One region of the Paenarthrobacter sp. NPDC091711 genome, then DNA from elsewhere that is predicted to be linked to it. Evidence: riboswitches for the same ligand, from Rfam matches in the RefSeq annotation. Region 1 holds a riboswitch; each other region holds the start of a gene.
The links. Region 1 has a riboswitch for S-adenosylmethionine ahead of ACIQH5_RS15550 (DUF1737 domain-containing protein). Riboswitches for the same ligand answer to the same signal wherever they lie in the genome.

Region 2: linked by a shared signal. The riboswitch ahead of ACIQH5_RS17175 (LLM class flavin-dependent oxidoreductase) and the one ahead of ACIQH5_RS15550 (DUF1737 domain-containing protein) in region 1 are both predicted to bind S-adenosylmethionine.
Region 3: linked by a shared signal. The riboswitch ahead of ACIQH5_RS17470 (hypothetical protein) and the one ahead of ACIQH5_RS15550 (DUF1737 domain-containing protein) in region 1 are both predicted to bind S-adenosylmethionine.
Region 4: linked by a shared signal. The riboswitch ahead of ACIQH5_RS10115 (homoserine O-acetyltransferase) and the one ahead of ACIQH5_RS15550 (DUF1737 domain-containing protein) in region 1 are both predicted to bind S-adenosylmethionine.

What each region holds. Positions count from the first base shown of each region.
Region 1 covers NZ_JBIVTF010000010.1:104,503-109,052, forward strand. Annotated here, with positions in the region: gene ACIQH5_RS15535 (hypothetical protein) at 1-451, opposite strand, end outside; gene ACIQH5_RS15540 (O-succinylhomoserine sulfhydrylase) at 462-1,670, opposite strand; gene ACIQH5_RS15545 (rhodanese-like domain-containing protein) at 1,671-2,081, opposite strand; gene ACIQH5_RS15550 (DUF1737 domain-containing protein) at 2,078-2,341, opposite strand; SAM riboswitch class IV at 2,355-2,466, opposite strand; gene ACIQH5_RS15555 (SulP family inorganic anion transporter) at 2,554-4,254, opposite strand; gene ACIQH5_RS15560 (NtaA/DmoA family FMN-dependent monooxygenase) at 4,408-4,550, shown strand, end outside.
Region 2 covers NZ_JBIVTF010000012.1:118,509-123,058, reverse strand. Annotated here, with positions in the region: gene ACIQH5_RS17180 (NtaA/DmoA family FMN-dependent monooxygenase) at 1-964, opposite strand, end outside; gene ACIQH5_RS17175 (LLM class flavin-dependent oxidoreductase) at 1,029-2,126, opposite strand; SAM riboswitch class IV at 2,163-2,272, opposite strand; gene ACIQH5_RS17170 (LLM class flavin-dependent oxidoreductase) at 2,495-3,634, shown strand; gene ACIQH5_RS17165 (rhodanese-like domain-containing protein) at 3,676-4,143, shown strand; gene ACIQH5_RS17160 (MFS transporter) at 4,107-4,550, opposite strand, start outside.
Region 3 covers NZ_JBIVTF010000013.1:51,261-55,810, reverse strand. Annotated here, with positions in the region: gene ACIQH5_RS17480 (VIT1/CCC1 transporter family protein) at 48-1,214, opposite strand; gene ACIQH5_RS17475 (hypothetical protein) at 1,481-1,672, shown strand; gene ACIQH5_RS17470 (hypothetical protein) at 1,669-2,001, opposite strand; SAM riboswitch class IV at 2,018-2,137, opposite strand; gene ACIQH5_RS17465 (sodium:solute symporter) at 2,323-3,858, opposite strand; gene ACIQH5_RS17460 (helix-turn-helix domain-containing protein) at 4,125-4,550, shown strand, end outside.
Region 4 covers NZ_JBIVTF010000005.1:75,776-80,325, forward strand. Annotated here, with positions in the region: gene ACIQH5_RS10100 (SGNH/GDSL hydrolase family protein) at 1-154, shown strand, start outside; gene ACIQH5_RS10105 (winged helix DNA-binding domain-containing protein) at 216-1,328, shown strand; gene ACIQH5_RS10110 (hypothetical protein) at 1,391-1,900, shown strand; gene ACIQH5_RS10115 (homoserine O-acetyltransferase) at 1,904-3,022, opposite strand; SAM riboswitch class IV at 3,038-3,154, opposite strand; gene ACIQH5_RS10120 (bifunctional o-acetylhomoserine/o-acetylserine sulfhydrylase) at 3,318-4,550, opposite strand, start outside.

The DNA of each region.
Region 1 (4,550 bases):
CCAACGCCACAACATGCAGTCCGGAGTATGCCAGGAACGGCGCGTTGGACCCCCTGCGGTAGGCGAAACCTTCGATGTCAGCAGCCCGCCGGGCGAGGCTTGAGACGAAGAACGGGGCGCCGGCGAGCAGGGCTGCGGCTGCAGCGAAAGCCCACTTCTTCGCCTTCCCGCGCGATGCATTGTCCGGGACAGAACCACCATCCGTGACGGCGCCATTCTCCTGAACAGCTTGGGCGAACGCGGCGAATCCCACCGGCACGGCGACAGTTCCCACGGCCGTAAGGTGCTGGCCGACGATCCATCCGCGCTGGCCTGCCGTCAGCATGCGCAGCCGCTCGGCGTCGTCGGGCGTGATGTAAACGCGTGAGACCGGAGAGATTCCAACGAACCACACCACCGTGCCGGCAACGATCACAGCACCGGCACGGCGATAGGGATGGTTCCCGCTCATGGCAGCAAGGTTAGACCTGTTTGAAGGCCTTCTCCAGATCCAAGATGAGGTCGTCCACGTCTTCGAGCCCTACGGACAGGCGCACGACACCATCGGAAAGACCGATTGCTGCGCGACCCTCCGGTCCCATGGCCCGGTGGGTGGTGGTGGCAGGGTGCGTGATGAGGGACTTGGAGTCGCCCAGGTTGTTGGAGATGTCAATGACGCGGAGGCCGTCGAGCAGGGCGAACGCAGCCTCTTTGGCTGAACGCCCGGCCGAAGGAGACAGCTCAAACGTCAGGACGGTGCCGCCCGCCTTCATCTGCTTCGCTGCAAGTTCGTACTGTGGGTGAGACTTCAACAAGGGGTACTTGACCCAGCTGATAGCAGGCTGCTGCTCGAGCCACTCTGCGATCTTCAAAGCGGATGCTGAGCTGTGGTTCACGCGCAGTCCGATGGTCTCCAGGCCCTTGGTCAGCACCCAGGCATTGAACGCGGACAGTGCAGGACCAGTGTGCCGCATGAGCTGCTTCACCGGGCCATCGATGAATTCCTTGGTGCCAAGGATCGCGCCGCCAAGAACGCGTCCCTGTCCGTCGATGTGCTTGGTGCCGGAGTACACGATCACGTCGGCGCCCAGCTCTCCACAGCGTTGCAGCAGGGGAGTGGCAAAGACGTTGTCCACCACTACGGTGGCCCCGGCAGCATGCGCCAGCTCGCTGACCGCAGCGATGTCCACGATCTCCTGCATGGGGTTGGACGGAGATTCGAAAAAGACCGCGGTAGTGGGCTCGGAGAGGGCTTCGCGCCACTGCTCCAAATCCGGGCCGTCCACGAAGACCGTGTGAACGCCCCAGCGCGGCAGGATCTCATTGAGGATCACAAAGCAGGAGCCGAACAAGGAGCGGGCGGCAACCACGCGGTCGCCGGCAGCCAGCAGGGCACCCAAAGCAGTGAAGACCGCGGACATGCCTGACGCCGTCGCAAAGCAGGCTTCGGTTCCTTCGAGCAGCCGCAGCCGCTCCTGGAAGGTTGCGACGGACGGGTTGCCGTAGCGGGAGTAAACGAAACGTTCGTCCTCACCGGTGAAGGCGCGCTCGGCGGCAGCGGCGGATTCGTAGACGAAACCGGAGTTCAGGAAAACGGCCTCGGACGTTTCCTGGAAATTTGTACGGTCAAGACCACCGCGGACGGCCTGGGTGTCGGGGCTCCAACCGGCGGCGTCGGGATTGAAAGTCACTTACTCGGTCCCCAAATTCGTCGGCAGGCCACGGTTCTTCCAACCGTTCACTGTGCGCTCGCCGTAGCGGTCCGGTTCTCCTTCAAAGCCCTCCAGGACGTTGTAGGCAGTGAAGCCGGCCTGCGTTGCGGCAATGGCGGCGGAGATGGAGCGCTGGCCGGAGCGGCACAGGAACACCAGCTCAACGCCGTCGTCTTCGGGGGCCTGCTGACGCAAATCCTCGATGAAGCGGGAGTTGGGGATACCGCCGGCAAGGTTCCACTGAATGAACAGGGGATCGTTCTCGGTGGCTTTGGTGTCCGGGATGCCGATGTGTGCCCACTCGCCCTCGGTGCGGACGTCCACCAGGATGGCGCCTTCTTCCAACTTGGCCCACGCATCGTGCGGGGTCAGGTCACCTGCGTAGCTCATGCGTGGCCCTCGAATGCTTCGTCGTCGTAGTTCTCCAGCTGGTCCACTGCGGTGGCAACGGCGGCATCGGCATTGGCGATGGCGGCGGGGAGCACGATTGCTTGGGCCACAATAACGTCCGTGCCGTTGAATGTGGCTGCCGGGCTGCCATGGAGCACATAGCCCTCGGCGAGGGCATTGTGGATCCGCTCGCAGAAATCACGGGTGTCCGGGCCTGTAATCAGGCGATAGGAAAGTTTTTCTTCAGTGGGTTCAGGCATAGCTGGTGCTCCTCAGTCACGCTTGCAGTTCGAGTTGTCGATACGCCGAGTAGTCACCTGAGGCACCCCGCCGGAGAGAGGGTTGCCGACCAGCAAGTCAGGGCTTTGCGCTGGTACTCATTACTCAAGAAAAACGTAACATCCACGGGCCTCGGGCTGCACTTGCGGGCTGTTGTCCGGCCGTCATGTTGCGTAATCGGAGGCCGCTTCCCTTATACGTGCTTCAGTGCACGCACTGCGGCGCCCACCGTGGGGAAGAAATGGTCGGGCGTGAACCGGGCTGCCGTGCCCAGCCGGATCAATTTGTCCTTGACAGGTCCCTTCAGTTCGGCGAACACGAGGTCCACACCTTTGCTGGCCAGCCATTCGTCCAGCGTGACGAGGTCATCCAGCGCGGTGGTGTCGATCCCGGTGATGGGCTCTGCGGCGAGGATGACGTGGGTCACCGGGTCCGCAGTCTCCTCCGGGGCCTCGTCCAACTGTTCCCGGACGAAGGCCGCCAGAACCTGCCCGTTGCCGAAGAAGAGAGGTGCATCGAAGCGGAGGATCAGAAGCCCGGGGATGCGCTCGGCGTCGGGGTGCCGCTCGAGGTCGTGATACCCGGGGAGCCCAGCTTCGGCTCCGAGTTCTGTCCGGTAGGGATCCCACGCCCGCCGAACAAAGTCCAGGAGTGCCAAGGCTATGGCTACGACAATTCCCTGCAGTACGCCTACGGTCAGAACTCCCAGGAAGGCTGCCAGCATCACCACCGATTCGCTCCGGCTCAGGCTGAGGAGCCGCTTAACGCCAGCGGGGTCTGCCAGGGCAATGGCCGCCGCGATGACGACGGCGGCCAAGGTTGCGGAAGGAAGGTACCCGGTAACTCCGGGAGCCAGCAACATGAAAGCAACAACCAGCACCGCGCCAACCACCCCGGTCATCTGGGACTTGGCGCCGGCGTCCACAGCCACAGGGGTGCGCGAGGTACTGCCGGAGACAGGGAATCCGCCCAGCAAGCCGGTGGCCGCATTGGCTGCCCCAAGGGCTGCCATCTCCCTGTTGCCCGAGACTTTCTTCCCTTCCTTGGCTGCCAGGGTTTGGGACAGGACGCCAGTATCCGCGAACGCCATGAGGGCAATACCGGCCGCAGCGGGAAGCAGCATCAGAGCGTCAGCCCAGCCTATGCCGCCGAGCGCGGGCATCGGCAGCCCCTGCGGCAAAACCCCGGTGACCTTGACGTCGTCGTTCAGGCCCCAAACGGCCGTTGCAACGCATGAGCCCACCACCGCCAGCAGGACGCCGGGCACCTTCCACTTCAGAAGTTTGGGGATCCAGATGAGCGCGAGTGAACCTAAGCCCAGCAGCAGCGCGGTGATGTTGACTCCGCCGCCCAGCAACCCGGTGGTGACCTTCGCGAGCTTTTGCCAGATGTCGCCGTCGGCCTCTATCCCCAGGAACGCCGGGAGCTGGGACAACGCCACCAGCAAAGCGATCCCGTTGAGGTATCCGAGCCGGATGGGTTTGGACAGCAGCCCGGTGATGGCACCGAGTTTCAGTGCGGAGCCCGCGAGCATGATCACCCCGATCAACACAGCCAACAGCCCGGCGAGTGCCACCGATCTTTCACTGCTGCCGGCTGCAAGCGGAACAATAGCTGCGGCGATCATCGGGGCAAGGGAGGAATCTGGTCCCAACACGAGAATGCGGGATGGCCCCACCACGGCGTAGACCAGCAACGGGATCACCGTGGCGTAGAGCCCGGTGACAGGGGGCAAACCGGCCGCCTGCGCGTAGGCCATGCCCGCAGGCACCAGCAGGGCGAACAGTGCAGCACCCGCCACGGCGTCGTGCCGCAGCCATTCGCGTTTGTACCCCTTGAGTGCCCAGACGCCCGAAAGGCGATCCTTGGCGGAAGTGCGGGTGGCTGAACTCATACAGCGATCATTGCGGACCCACGGTGTTTGCGGAACAAGGTGAACGCTGTATGTGGAAAATGCAACCATCATGAGTCCGGCCCAAATGTGACGTCCCGGGAGCATAATTGACCCAGTACGACCCCCTGTAACTTCGCATGAAATCAGGTCGCGGTGAACGGACAAAGCAGTTCTACACTCAAGCCCATGCTGCACTTTGGATGGTTCGTAGGCCACGGTTTCGGTGTTCAGGGCTGGGGGACTCCCGGCTATGGCCTGGGCTATGACTGGAAGAAACCCGCCCTGTATCAGGAGGC
Region 2 (4,550 bases), on a different contig from region 1:
CGTATTCGGTGAGGGTGCGTCCCCAGAACTGTTCCAAGTAGGCGATGGCCGTTTCCGGACCCACTTGCAGCGAGCGGACCCACTGGTGCTTTTCCTCGGCCTCTGCCGCGGTGGCACCGAGGATGAACTCCTGGCCGGGGAAGATCTTCACGTCATCTGCCGGACGCCCGGCTTTAAGGGTGCGGGCCACAATGTCGTCGCGGAACTTCTTGGCGTCTTCCAGTTCCGGATGTGCCGAGAAGATCACGTCCGCGTTCCGCACGGCGAAATCGCGGCCGTCCGGCGAGTCCCCGGCTTGGAACAAGACCGGGTGCTGCTGGCTGGAGCGCGGCAACCTGCCGGTGATTTCGACGTCGAAACTCTTATCCTGGCGTTTGACCGTGGCGATGGCGTCCTCGCGGAGCCAGCGTGGATCATTCCGGGACCCGGCGATTGCGCCGTCAGCCCAGGAATCCCAAATAGCCTTTGCTGTCTGAACGAACGCTTCGGCCCGGACGTAACGGTCCTCGTGCTTGAGGAACCCGCCGCGCCTGAAGTTGGCGCCGGTCCATGCGTTGTCCGTGGTGACGATGTTCCAGGCCGCGCGGCCGCCGGACAGCAGGTCCAGGCTTGCTAAGCGGTGGGCAAGGTCCGCGGGATCGTTGTACGTAGTGTTCTGCGTCGCCACCAAACCGATATTCGTGGTGATGGCTGCGAGCGCGGCGAGGGCGGTCTGCGCGTCGGGACGGCCCACAACATCCAGATCGTGGATCTTTCCGAGGTGTTCCCGGAGGCGGAGTCCTTCTCCGAGGAAGAACGCGGAGAAGAGTCCCCGTTCAGCTGTCTGGGCCACCCGGCGGAATGACTCGAAGTCGGTTTGCGAGCCGCTCTGCGCGTCCTTCCACACGGTGGTGTGGTTGACGCCTTGGAAGAAGACGCCAAACTGGATCTGGCCGTTGCCTGCGATGCGGTGATGGTTGGTCATGTTTCTGCTCTCTGAATCTGGCTCTGTGAGTGGGCTCTTGGCGGCGGGCGTTGGTCAGCCGGCGTCAGGCCGCGGCAAAGCGGTTGGCGGGACGGGGAAGACCGAAGGTTTCACGGAGTGTGGCGCCCGGAAGCGGCGGCACCACCAACCCGCTGCGGTGCAGTTCGGGGAGCACCTTGTTAGCCAATTCGGGAAGGTCCACATCCAGTACCGCTGGCTTGAGGCGGACGCCGTCGGCCGCTGCGAACAGCGTGGTGAGCAGTTCCACTAAGCCTTCGGCGCTGCCCACGTAGCGGGCACCGCCCGTCCACTCTTCGTACGAGTCCAGTTCGGCCAGACGGTCCTCCGCGGTCTGCCCCCGGGAATCGAGGATGACGTCCAACTCCACCAAGGTCCTCGGCGCACCCGCAGATGCTGCCGCTTGGGCAGCTTGCGGGAGGTCGTCCGTGGTGTCTGCGGAGATCAGGGCAACATCAGCCTCGACGGCGGGAATCAGCTCAGCGGGCGCGAACACCACGAGCTGCCCTTGGAGTGGGCGCGGGATGATGGACGGTCCCTTGACGGAGAAGCGTCCACCGTCAAAGTCGGCGTAGTGCAGCTTGTCCCGGTCCAAGTACCGGCCTGTGGCAACGTCACGGATCACCGCGTCGTCTTCCCAGGAGTCCCAAAGCCGGCGGCTGGCTTGGACCACATCTGCGGCTTCGCTGACGGCCTCGCCTTCTGGCAACTGCGTGCGCCCTACGGAACGGGCTTCCTTGGCCAGGTTGTCCGCGGTGACCAGCCAACCCGCCCTCCCCAAGGAGGAGTAGTCCAGGCTGGCCAGCTGCGTGGCTACATGGAACGGCTCAGTGAAGAGCGTTCCGGCCTCAGGGACAAGACCGATGGACCGGGTGATCGGTGCTGCAAAGGCCGCGCGCTGGATCGCATCAATCCGGCCCGCAATCCCGGTGCTTCCAGGATCCACCACGCGGCTGTCCTTGAACGTGGCCGCATGGAAACCGGCGATGTCCGCTGCCTGGACGGTTTCACGGATCCGCTGGCCCCCCAATAGCGCCTGCGGATCATGGTGGGCCTTGCGCCACGACGCGGGGTGGGCTCCGTCGCCGTCGAGCTCCAACGCGATAACGCGGGAGCGGAATTCGGGTACAGGTGTGGAAGGCATGATTCTCTCTTTCAGAGGCCGCACAGCGGCTGGGACGACATTCACTTGCCGCAGATGCGGCCTGGTCTGTTTCCGGAGCACCCCGCCACGTAATGCCTGAGGGTTGCCGCAGCACGAGCCGGTCCTTGGCGTGCTGACTCTTGACCTGAACTTGAATCTAGGAGGCTGTCCAAGGAATGTACAAACCGCTGGACTTGCAGCGTCAAGGCGGGAAATACCACGTCAAAGGGCTGCTGGAATCGTCATTTTCGGGCTTTTGAAGGGTCGGTTGTGACGGCCCGTTTCGCCGGATTTCGCTGGATTTAGTCCGGTTGAGCGGGGTGACGGATCGGCTTTGGGCTCTGCGCGCGGCTCCGTAGTGTCGTGCCATGCCGAAGCCTCCAGTTACTCCCCTGTCCGTCCTTGACCTGAGCCCGGTGTCCGCCGGCCAGACTCCCGGCGATGCCCTGCGGAGCACCCTTGCCCTTGCCGCCGCTGCCGAGGCTTCCGGCTACTCGCGGTATTGGCTGGCCGAGCACCACCTCAACACCGGCGTTGCCGGATCAGCCCCGCACATTCTGGCCGGGTTGGTTGCCTCCGCCACCAAGACCATCAGGGTGGGCACCGCGGCCACTCTGCTGGGGAACTACCGGCCCCTTCAGATTGCAGAGAGCATTGGAACACTGGCCGCCGTGTTCCCGGACCGATTGGACTTGGGCTTTGGCCGCTCCGGCCCGCCCAAATCCCCCAGCGATCCGGCTCCCGGAGTGGTACCCGCTGACGCTTCGGAGCCCACCGATCGTGTGGTTGACGGACTGCTGATCCCCGCGCCGCGCCCCATCTTCGGTGCGGTCCTGCCCAGGAAGTTCCGGCTGCAGGGTGAACTGCTGGGTCGCTTCCCCGGTGATACAGACAACTTCGAGAACGATATCCAGGACATCATCGGATTTTTCACCGGCGACTACAGGACCAAACATGGTGAGGAAGTCACGGCTACACCCGCTCTCGGCCAGTCGCCCCAGTTTTGGATCCACGGGTCCACCGCCGGCCCCAGCGCCCGCTTGGCTGGCAAGTTGGGTATCCCCTTTGGCGCGAACTACCACGTGGCACCGGCAGGCGTCCTGGACTCCATCGCCGAGTACAGGGCTCACTTCGAACCCTCCGCGGCCTTGCGGGAACCGCGTGTGATCGTCTCCGCGGACGTGCTGGTAGCCCCGGACGAACGCCAGGCCCAGCGTTTGGCCCGCGGCTACGCGCACTGGGTCCACGGGATCCGCAGCGGCCACGGCGCCATCCCGTACCCGTCACCGGAGGATGCACTGGAGCTTTCCTTGGACGCCGAAGCCGGGGAGCTCATCAAGGATCGCATGGACACACGGTTCGTGGGCGACCCCCACCAGGTCAGCGAAGGACTCCGCACTTTGCAGCGGGCCACGAGTGCCCAGGAACTGCTCATCACCACCATTGCCCATGACCCCGCCGACCGGCAGAACTCCTACCAGCTGCTGGCCGAGGTATGGGGTCTCTAGCTTTTCCGATTTTCCAACCACCACCTAGATAAGGGAGCACCATGTCCATCGAAACCACCGCCCAGGAAACCGAAGCCCAGGAACCCGTCCAGGACACCCAGCTGATCACCGCCGATGCCGCCGCCAAGCTCATCGAAGAAGGCGCCCTGCTGATCGATGTCCGCAGCGAAGGCGGCCGCGCCAGCACCGGCGCAGTCCCCGGCGCTGTGGTGGTGAACCGCGAGCACGTGGATGAGGACTTCAGCCCGGAATCCGCCCACCGGCTGCCCCAGGTCACCGGCAAGGACCAGAAGATCGTGGTGTTCTGCGGCTCTGTAAACGGTTCACGACCCGTCGCGCAGAAGCTCCAGGTCCTCGGCTACGCCAACGCTGTCCATGTGGATGGCGGCTTCCCGGCCCTCCGCGACGCCGGCGTCCCCACCACGGCGCCCACCGCACCGCCCGCCGAAGCGGCACCGCCCGCCGCCACTACTCAGGCGTCCACCGAATCGGTGACTTCCGAGCGCTGAGTACCTGCCGCCGTCGGGCCTTCCGGCGTCAGCACCACAGCCGTCGTCGCGGCTTCCCTCCCGGAAGTCACGACGGCGGCACTTGTCTTTGTGCGGTCCCGCGCCTCGCGCAGCCAGTCGATTCCGCCGGCGAGCAAGGCGACGCCCAGCAAGATGCAGCACATGACGATGCCTTGGTGGAAGGCGTCCTTGGAGGCCTGGCCGGTGGCCGCGCTATGCGCTTGAAGGAACATTCCTGCTGCCGCGGCGGAGCAAAGCGCCGCAGCGAACCGCTGGCTGAGTTGGTAGAACCCTGCAGCCACTCCGGCGGCGCCCACGGGCGCATGGGCCAGAGTGAGTGTCTGGTTCGGCGCGACCACCAGGCCGGTTGACACACCTTGGAGAAGCCCGACGGCGGCCACCGCAAG
Region 3 (4,550 bases), on a different contig from region 1:
ATTACGGTCTGCGGCCCGAGCCGTCCAAACTTATGGGCAGTCCAAACTTAAATGATGGTTGCTCCGAACACCAGGCCCAGTCCATAGGTGGCGGCGGCCGCTCCCAAGCCAATGGCCAGCTGCCGCAGCCCGCGGCTCAACGGTGACGTTCCGGACAGCAAGCCGACCACGGCGCCGGTGGCCAGGAGCGCCAGGCCCACCAAAACCCCGGCCACCATCAAGGCCGCAATGCCCGTCATTCCGAAGATGAACGGGAGGATGGGCACGATGGCGCCCGAGGCGAAGAAGCAGAAGCTGGACAGCGCAGCGCCCCACGCCGAGCCAACGGATTCGTGCTCATCCGCGGGCGGTTTTTCAGGCTGCAAGGACAGGCTCGGATCGCAGTCGCAGCTGAACAATCCCATACGCTCGGCGGCGCGGTGTTCCGCGGCCTCGTGGGTCATGCCCCTGGCCAGGTACACCAGGACCAGCTCGTTGTGTTCGATGTCCAACGACGGCGCGGCCGTCAAGGTTGCCTGCGTGGGCAACGTGGCGTTAAGGAGTTCCCGCTGGGAGCGGACCGAAACGTACTCGCCCGCGCCCATGGACAGTGCACCGGCCAACAAACCTGCCACGCCACTCATCAGGACCACGGGGCTGGGCACACCGGTTGCTGCCATGCCCATCACCAACGAAAGGTTGCTGACCAGGCCGTCGTTGGCGCCAAAAACGGCGGCGCGGAATGTCCCGGAGAGCCTGTTGCGCCCACGCGTGGCCAGGCCCCGGACTACTTCTTCGTGAATTTGTTCATCGGCCACCATGGCAGGTGTTGCTGCAGGCTCCGTGCCATAGGGGGAACGGCCTTCGGCACGCTGGGCCAAGGCAAGCACAAAGACGGAGCCGAAGTTACGGGCAAGGAATCCCAGGAACTGGCTTCGGGTGGATGCTGCTTTGGGCATTCCGGCGTGCTCACCAAGGAGCTTGAGCCAGTGGGCCTCGTGCCGGCCTTCGGCTTCGGCCAAGGCGAGCAGAATTTGGCGTTCCTCACCGTCACGCCGCTGGGCAAGTTCGCGGTACACGGCGGCCTCGGCACGCTCGTCAGCCAGGTACTGGCGCCAGCGGCGGATGTCCGCGTGCGACGGCGGCGGGGGTTGGGTACCAGTGTTTTCGGCGGCTGCTGATTCGGGGGTGGGGTCCGGAGCGGGGCTCGACGAACTATGGGATTCCTGGTGCATCTGCACTTTGTCTCCTGTGCTGGGTGGGGTAGGTGCGGCCCCATTGCACGCCCCACACTACCGCTTATCCGCGCGGATTTTTGGCTGGTATTCCTTAACCGGAATGTTCGGTGCACCGTAATTTTCGGCGCTCCTTGACCCTTGCCTATGCCGGTGCTCAGATGGAAGGACAGGGGATTGGGGTCCTCCCACTCCTGGATTCCTGCATTCGGGTCAACGGGCTGAGCCGGCCCGTGAACACCGGCCCACGAGACGGAGGTTGCACCATGAACACCACCGAATCACACGCCAACTACCAGGAACGGACCACCATTGAGTCCGACCCCGCCTACGACTACGCCGAGGACCAGGAAGTGGACCAGCCCTGGGTTGAGGAAGTAGACGCCCCCGACGACGACGAACGCGTGGTCCCCATCGACGAAACCGAAGAGTTCCGTGCGGAGGACGAGGAAAGCTAGGCCGGATCTTCGTGGCTAAGTGTGAAGTGCCGCTGCACACCGCCGCGCCGGCCCGCCGCGGCGACAGTCACCGTTAGCGTCCTTGACACTTCACACCAACGCGTTGGCCGGACCGCGTGGGCCAACGCCTGCGCGATCAATTGCGGGTGGGGATGCCCGAAGCGCCCGGTTCGGGCCGTGGCGCCGTTCCCGGCCAGGATGGTCACCGTGCCCAGGAAGAGGTCGACGGCGGGAATCACCGCGACCGTGGTGGTGGCTGTTGTGTCTGGGGTGCTCACAATTGCTGGGGTGCTGGCTGCTGCCGGGGTGATATCGCCTTGGTACGGCAAGGGACTGCTCCTTGGTGGAGTGCTCTTGCCCGCTCGGTTGTCTCTGGTCCGGGACGGGCCGCTTCCTCATCCGAACCACCCGTGAACATGGGGTTGGTGCGTGGCAAGTCGGAGCTTGGCGCCACATCTCTTGAAGCTGGGACCACCCTACCCCATTGCTAGGGATACCCGTTGTGGGGCCTGGTGTGCGTGTTTGGGTGGGGTTTTGGGGCGCAGAGTGGGCCCCGCAACGCACCTGCCGGGTGGACGTTTCTCCTGGGGACAAAACAACGGCGGCGCCACCCCGGAAAGGGGAGGCGCCGCCGTCGTACTTGTCTCTTTTTACTTGTGGCTGCTGACCGGGTGGGCCTCAGGAGGAAGCTCTTCCGAGACGGCACCAGCCACTCGCTTGTCCCAGGCCTCGCGAACCGCGGGATCGGTGGGCGGGGTGAGCAGCGAAATCACTACGTAGGCGACGAACGAGGCTGCCAGGCCGAAGTAGATCGGCTCGTTGGCGTAGACGCCGTCCGCGCTCGGGATCGCTCCTACGGCGAAGAGGATCAGCAACGCGAGGGTCAGGACCGACCCGATGGCCATGGACCACGCCGCGGCGATTCCGGTTCCGCGCTTCCACACGAGGCCGCCGAGAATGGCTACCAGGAGGCCACCCACCAGGATGTCGTAGGCGATGGTCAGGGCAACCACCACGTCCTGCGCTGCCATGGAGATCAGCACGGCAACGATGCCGAGTCCCAGGACCCAGTAGCGGTTGGCCTTGACGTCGTGCTCGGGGTTTTCGGTGTCATCAGTGTTGATGGTCTTGCCGAACCAGCTGGCCACGAACGGGACGACGTCGGCGCGGGCCACCGTTGCCGCGGCGATCAGGGCGCCGGAAGCCGTGGACATCATTGCTGCAACAGCTGCAGCCATGACCAGGCCGCCGATGCCGACAGGCAGGATGTGGGTTGCGACCTCTGCGTACACCACGTCCTTGCCGAGGTTGGCGACGTCAATGTCCGGCAAGGCAACGCGGGCGGCCAGGCCGATCAGGGCGCCGGCGATGCCGTAAAGGATGCAGTAAACGCCGGCAGTTGCGCCGCCCCAACGGGCAACGGTGGGGGTCTTGGCAGTGAAGACGCGCTGCCAGATGTCCTGGCCGATCAGGAGACCCAGTGTGTAGACCACGAAGTACGTGATGATGGTCTGGATGCCGATGCCGTCAATCTGGAAGAAGCTTGCGTCGAGGCGCTCACGGATGCCGTCCATGCCGCCGGCTGCGTTCAGGACGAACGGGAGCATCAGGAAGAAGATACCCACGGTCTTGATGATGAACTGGACCTGGTCGGCCAACGTGATGGACCACATGCCGCCAATGGTCGAGTAGACAAGGACGATCGCGCCGCCAACGGCGATAGCCAGCCAACGCTCCCAGTCGAACAGCACCACGAAGATGGTGGCGTACGCGCCGGTGGACGTGGCACACAGCATCAGCGTGTAGGCGAGCATGACGATGCCGGAGGTCTGCGTGGCTTTGCTGCCGTAGCGGAGGCTCAGCATTTGGGAGACCGTGTAGATTTTCAGCCGCTGGATGGTCCCGGCAAACAGGAGGCTGAGCAGCAGCACGCCTGAGCCGATTGCCACCACAAGCCACATGCCAGAGATGCCGAACTTGTAGCCGAGGCCGACGCCGCCCACGGTGGATGCGCCACCAAGGACCACTGCAGCCATGGTGCCGGTGTAAAGGAAGGGTCCCAGGCGGCGGCCGGCCACCAGGAAGTCGCTGTTGTTCTTGGTGCGGGACTTGCCCCACCAGCCGAATGCCAGCATGGCGAGCAGGTACACCACCACGATTGCGATGTTTATAGCCGATGATTCCATGAACGGTCCTTGGAGCTGATGCACAGAGGTTGGGGTTTTCGACGATACTCCTGCGAAGCGACGAAGTCTCTGTGCTGACGATTGGAGATTGAGGAGGTGTTGTGTGCCTCACAGACAACACTTGTTGCCTATGAGGATATGTTGTGATGGGAGTAACAGTCAAGATCCTTTGGTCATGCTTCCGCGTATTCTGGCGTTCTTGGCCTGTCTCCCGGCTACTATTGCTCCAATGACAGGGCCACATGACAGGCCTGAAAGGTTCGTGAATGAAGGCTCTACCCGTTGAACCGAGCAATGTTCCAGTTGCCATCGGTTCCAGAATCCGCGCAGCCCGGCAAGCGCAGCGCCTCACTATTGAGCAAGTGGCGGACGCCACCGGACTGACCAAGGGCTTCCTCAGCCGTGTGGAGCGGGACCTGACATCGCCGTCGGTCGCTTCCTTGGTGACTCTGTGCCAAGTGTTGTCCGTGTCCGTGGGCGATTTGTTCGCGGCGCCGGAGACTCACCTAACCAAGCGCGATGACGGCCCCCGCATCTCCCTGGGTGGCCAGGGCATTGTGGAGCGCTTGTTGACCGCCCGCTCCGAGCGTCGCCTCCAGATCCTGCAGGCAACCATCGAGCCACGTGGCCGCGGAGAAAATGAGCTCTACGCCGTGGACTGCGACGTAGATGTACTCCATGTGGTCAAGGGC
Region 4 (4,550 bases), on a different contig from region 1:
AAGGTCATCCGACCTCGTGTGGGCCCGCGAGTACTTTGTTCCGTGGGTGATCCGGCGGCTTCGGCACCAGTCCTCCGGCGATGGCATCACTCCAAAGCGTCCGACGCCGGGACCCGTCTTCGGCTCTACCGGCACCCTCCTGCCGCGCCGCTGACGTGACGCCCGTTCCTGCACCTGGGGAGACTATTCGGCGGACGCGCCTCCGGCGGCAACAGTTGCGGGCTCCCTACGCCGCAGGGCCCGGGGAGGTGGTCCGCAACCTCCTGGCCGTCCAATCACAGGAATTCCCCTATGCGCGGTGGACGCTCTCGCAAAGAAGCTCCCCCAATCATTCGTCCATGGTCACGGCCTCGGATGTTGAGCAGGCCGTAGCTGATGGAACCATTCTGCGGACACACATCCTGCGCCCCACCTGGCACTTTGTGCACCGGGACGACCTCGGCTGGTTGATGGGATTGTCCGCAGATCGCCTCCACCAGGGCAACAAAGGCATGTATCGCCAAACAGGAATCGATGAGGACGCTGCTGCAAGGAGCGGCCAAATCATGGCTGCGGCAGTGGCGGACGGGGCCCACAAGACACGCGAGGAACTGGCCCAGGTCCTGGGAGAGGCGGGCTTCCCCAGCAAGGGCCTGGGCTTCATTTACCACCTCATGCATGCCGAAATCAGCCGCGTCCTGGTCAGCGGCTCCCCCGTCCGATCCGCAGGGGGTGCCCTGAAACAGACGTACGCCCTGTTCGAGGAACGCGTTCCCGGTTTCCTCGCCGCACCGTTGGCCGGGGAGGATCGTGAACAGGCGCTTGGGCAATTGACGCTGCGGTACTTCAGCAGCCGGGGCCCCGCAACCGTGAAGGACTGTGCGGTGTGGTCCGGGCTGACCATGAAGGACGTGAAGCGTGGCATCCAGGTAGCCCAGGACATCTCTCCCGGCAGTTTGGGCACCCTTCTGCTCGATGGGCTTGAGTATTATCTGGCTGCGGAGGAAGTGGCCACCCTCGCCAGCGGGGACCCCTCCTGGACGACTGAGGATCCTGAGCTCCCCCGCATTGACCTCATCCAGTGCTACGACGAGTACGTGATGGGCTACTCGCAGTCCCGGCACTTCCTGGGCGGAACGGCGCCCTACTTCCCCGAGGACAACGGACCCATGCACGTGGTCCTGTTGGATGGCAGGTTGGCCGGATGGTGGCGTCACGGATTCTCCGGCGGGGCGTGCGAGCTGGACGTGCGAATGAACCGGCCTGCCACTGCGCAGGAGCAGGCCGCCCTGCAGGCCGAGGTGGATCGTTATGGCCGGTTTCTGGGCATGGACGTCACGCTGGTGTGACGTGGCGGGAACGGTCCAAGGGCACAGGACTAAGCTGGGGTGAGACCTAGGAGGCCTGCACTGTGAACAATCTGATCTTCTGGATCATCGTCTGCTCGTGGCTGATTCCACTCGGAATCCGCATGTACAACCGCTCCCGGGCGCGCCGGATCCAACACGGAGACTTCCGCGCCCCCGAGTACCCGCAGCAGAATCTGCCCGGCCCAGGCTACCCGCAGCAGGACTACCGGGGGCAGGATCACCCGGGACAGGGCTACCCCGGGCAAAATTACCCGTCGCAGAATTTCCCGTCGCAGAGCTCCCCGGGTCAGGGATACCCAGGCCAGAGCTATCCGGGTCAGGGCTATCCGGGCTATCCGTCCGAGCCGGCCGTCATCCGCCCGGTGGATGACGCGCCGCAGTCCGGGCCGCCGTCGAGCCCGTCATCCCCCAGCACGTTTCCCGCAACGAACGGTTCTGAGCCGCAGGGATACCGGGCGCGCAAGCTGGCAGAGCTGGACGCGAAGTTCAGCAACGGCGAGATCGCCATGGAGGATTACATGAGGCAGCGCGGCGACATCATGAACGGCTAAAGCTTAGGCAAAAAATGCTTCGCGGAGCTGCTCGGAGAGCTGGCCGATTTCGGTGAGGAAGCCATCGTGGCCAATCGGAGCCTCAATGACGTGAACCGGCACTTCGCCGGGGAGCGCTGCGGCCAGTTCCCGTGATTGAGCCGGGAAGTAGAGCCTGTCGCTGTCCACGGCCGCCACGAAGAACTCAGCCGTAGCACCGGAAAGCGCCGTTTCCAACGAGCCGCGACCCCTGGTGACGTCGTGGGACATCAATGCCTCGGTGATGGCGATGTAGCTGTTGGCGTCAAAGCGGCGGACCAGTTTGGTTCCTTGGTGGTCCAGGTAACTTTCCACTTGGTAGCGGCCGCGCTCGCCCAATACGGCGGCCAGCGGAGTCTCCTGGTGCTGGGCTTGCCGGCCAAAGCGGACGTCCAGCTCCAACGCCGAGCGGTACGTGATGTGGGCGATGCGCCGGGCCAATGCCAAACCGTGCTCGGGCGCGGTATCTCCGTAGTAGTCGCCGTTGTTGAAGTTCGGGTCCTGCTTGATGGCAAGGGTTTGGGCTTGGGCGAAAGCAATCTGCTCGGCCGTGCTGTAGGCGCCCACCGAAATGACGGCACAACGTTTTACCCTGTCTGGGAAGGTCACAGCCCACTCAAGGGCGCGCGCGCCACCCATGGATCCGCCCAATACGGCGTGCCAGGCCTCGATTCCCAGGGCATCGGCGAGGCGCGACTCAGCCTCAGTGCTGTCGCGCAGGGTGACCAGCGGGAAACGTGAGCCCCACGGGCGTCCGTCCGGAGCTTCTGATGATGGGCCGGTGCTGCCGTAACAGCCGCCCACGATGTTGATGGAGATGACAAAGAACTTGTTGGTATCGATGGTGGCACCGGGACCAACGAGTTGCTCCCACCATCCTTCCTCGTCAGTGGCTCCGCGGGCTACATGCGTACTGCCAGTGAGTGCGTGCTGGATGAGCACCGCGTTGGAGGCATCGGCGTTCAGCTGCCCCCAGGTCTCATAAGCGAGAACGACGTCGGGCAGGAATCCGCCGGCTTCGAGTTCCAGCGGACCGACGCCGGCGTACTTGACGGTTCCGTCTTCTTCTCCGGATTTTGGAAGGGCTGTAGCAGTAATGGTCATTCCTTTGACACCTTAACCTCGCGCTTGCCCGTCGCCTTGCGTGCGAACAGGCCAGGTCTTCACCCGGGGCACCCCACCGCGGAGGAGGGTTGCCGGCCAGCAAGCCGGGGCTGTGTGCTGGCACTCATGACCTAATACGACGAGTCTAGGAAACACAGGGGGGTTATGGCGAAGAATGTGACAACAGTGTGACGGTTTGAGGTCTCTTCGTTCACGAACCAGGGCCCGGAACTGCCGCCCGGCGAATAATCGTCGGCGCGGGCGGCAGCCGGGTCAGTGCTTTGGGCGCGAGGCGTCAGGCGCCCTTGGCTGCCCGGAATCCGGCTTCGAGGTCCGCGATGATGTCATCCACGTGTTCGATGCCCACGGACAATCGGACCAGGCCGGGGTTGACGCCTGCAGCGAGCTGCTGTTCCACCGTCAGCTGGCTGTGCGTCGTCGACGCCGGGTGGATGACCAGCGAGCGGACGTCACCGATGTTGGCAACGTGCGAGTGCAGCTCCAGTCCGTCCACGAAACGCTTACCGGCTTCCACGCCGCCCTTGATGTTGAAGGCAACAATTGCCCCCGTGCCCTTGGGGCCGTACTTCTGGCCCCGCTGGTACCAAGGGCTGGATGGCAGGCCCGCATAGGCGACCGATTCGACGTCGTCGTGGCCTTCAAGCCATTCGGCCACCTTGGTGGCGTTGGCAACATGACGTTCCACGCGCAGGCTCAGTGTCTCCAGTCCTTGGGCGATGAGGAAGGCATTGAACGGCGACACAGCCGAGCCGAGATCGCGGAGCAACTGGACACGGGCCTTGAGGATGTAGGACAGGTTGGCACCCAGCGCACCGTCCTTGCCCAAATCCCGGGCGTAAACGAGCCCGCTGTAGCTGGGGTCCGGGGTGTTGAATCCGGGGAAGCGTTCCGGATCCTTGCCGAAGTCGAAGTTGCCGGAATCCACAATCACACCTGCGATTGCGGACCCGTGGCCGCCCAGATACTTGGTTGCAGAGTGGACCACAATGTCCGCGCCCCACTCGATGGGACGGATGAGGTACGGCGTTGAAAGGGTGTTGTCCACGATCAGGGGCACGCCGGCCTCGTGGGCGGTGCGTGCGATGCCCTCGATGTCCAGAACGTCCTGCCGTGGATTGGAGACAACCTCGCCGAAGAACAACTTGGTGTTCGGCTGGACGGCGTCACGCCACTGGTCCAGGTTGTCCGGGTCTTCCACGAAGGTGACGGAGATGCCGAACTTCTTCAGGGTGTGTGCCAGCAGGTTGTAGGTGCCGCCGTAAAGGCTGGGGCTGGCCACAATGTGATCGCCCGCTTCGGCAATGTTCAGGATGGCAAAAGTCTCCGCTGCCTGTCCGGAGCTGAGCAGGAGTGCACCCAATCCGCCTTCAAGGCTCGCGACCCGCTGCTCCACGGCATCCTGCGTCGGGTTGCCGATGCGCGTGTAGATGGGAGCCAGCTCGGCCAGGGCAAAACGGTTGGCAGCGCTCTCGGCGCTGGGGAACACAAAAGACGTGGTCTGGTAGAT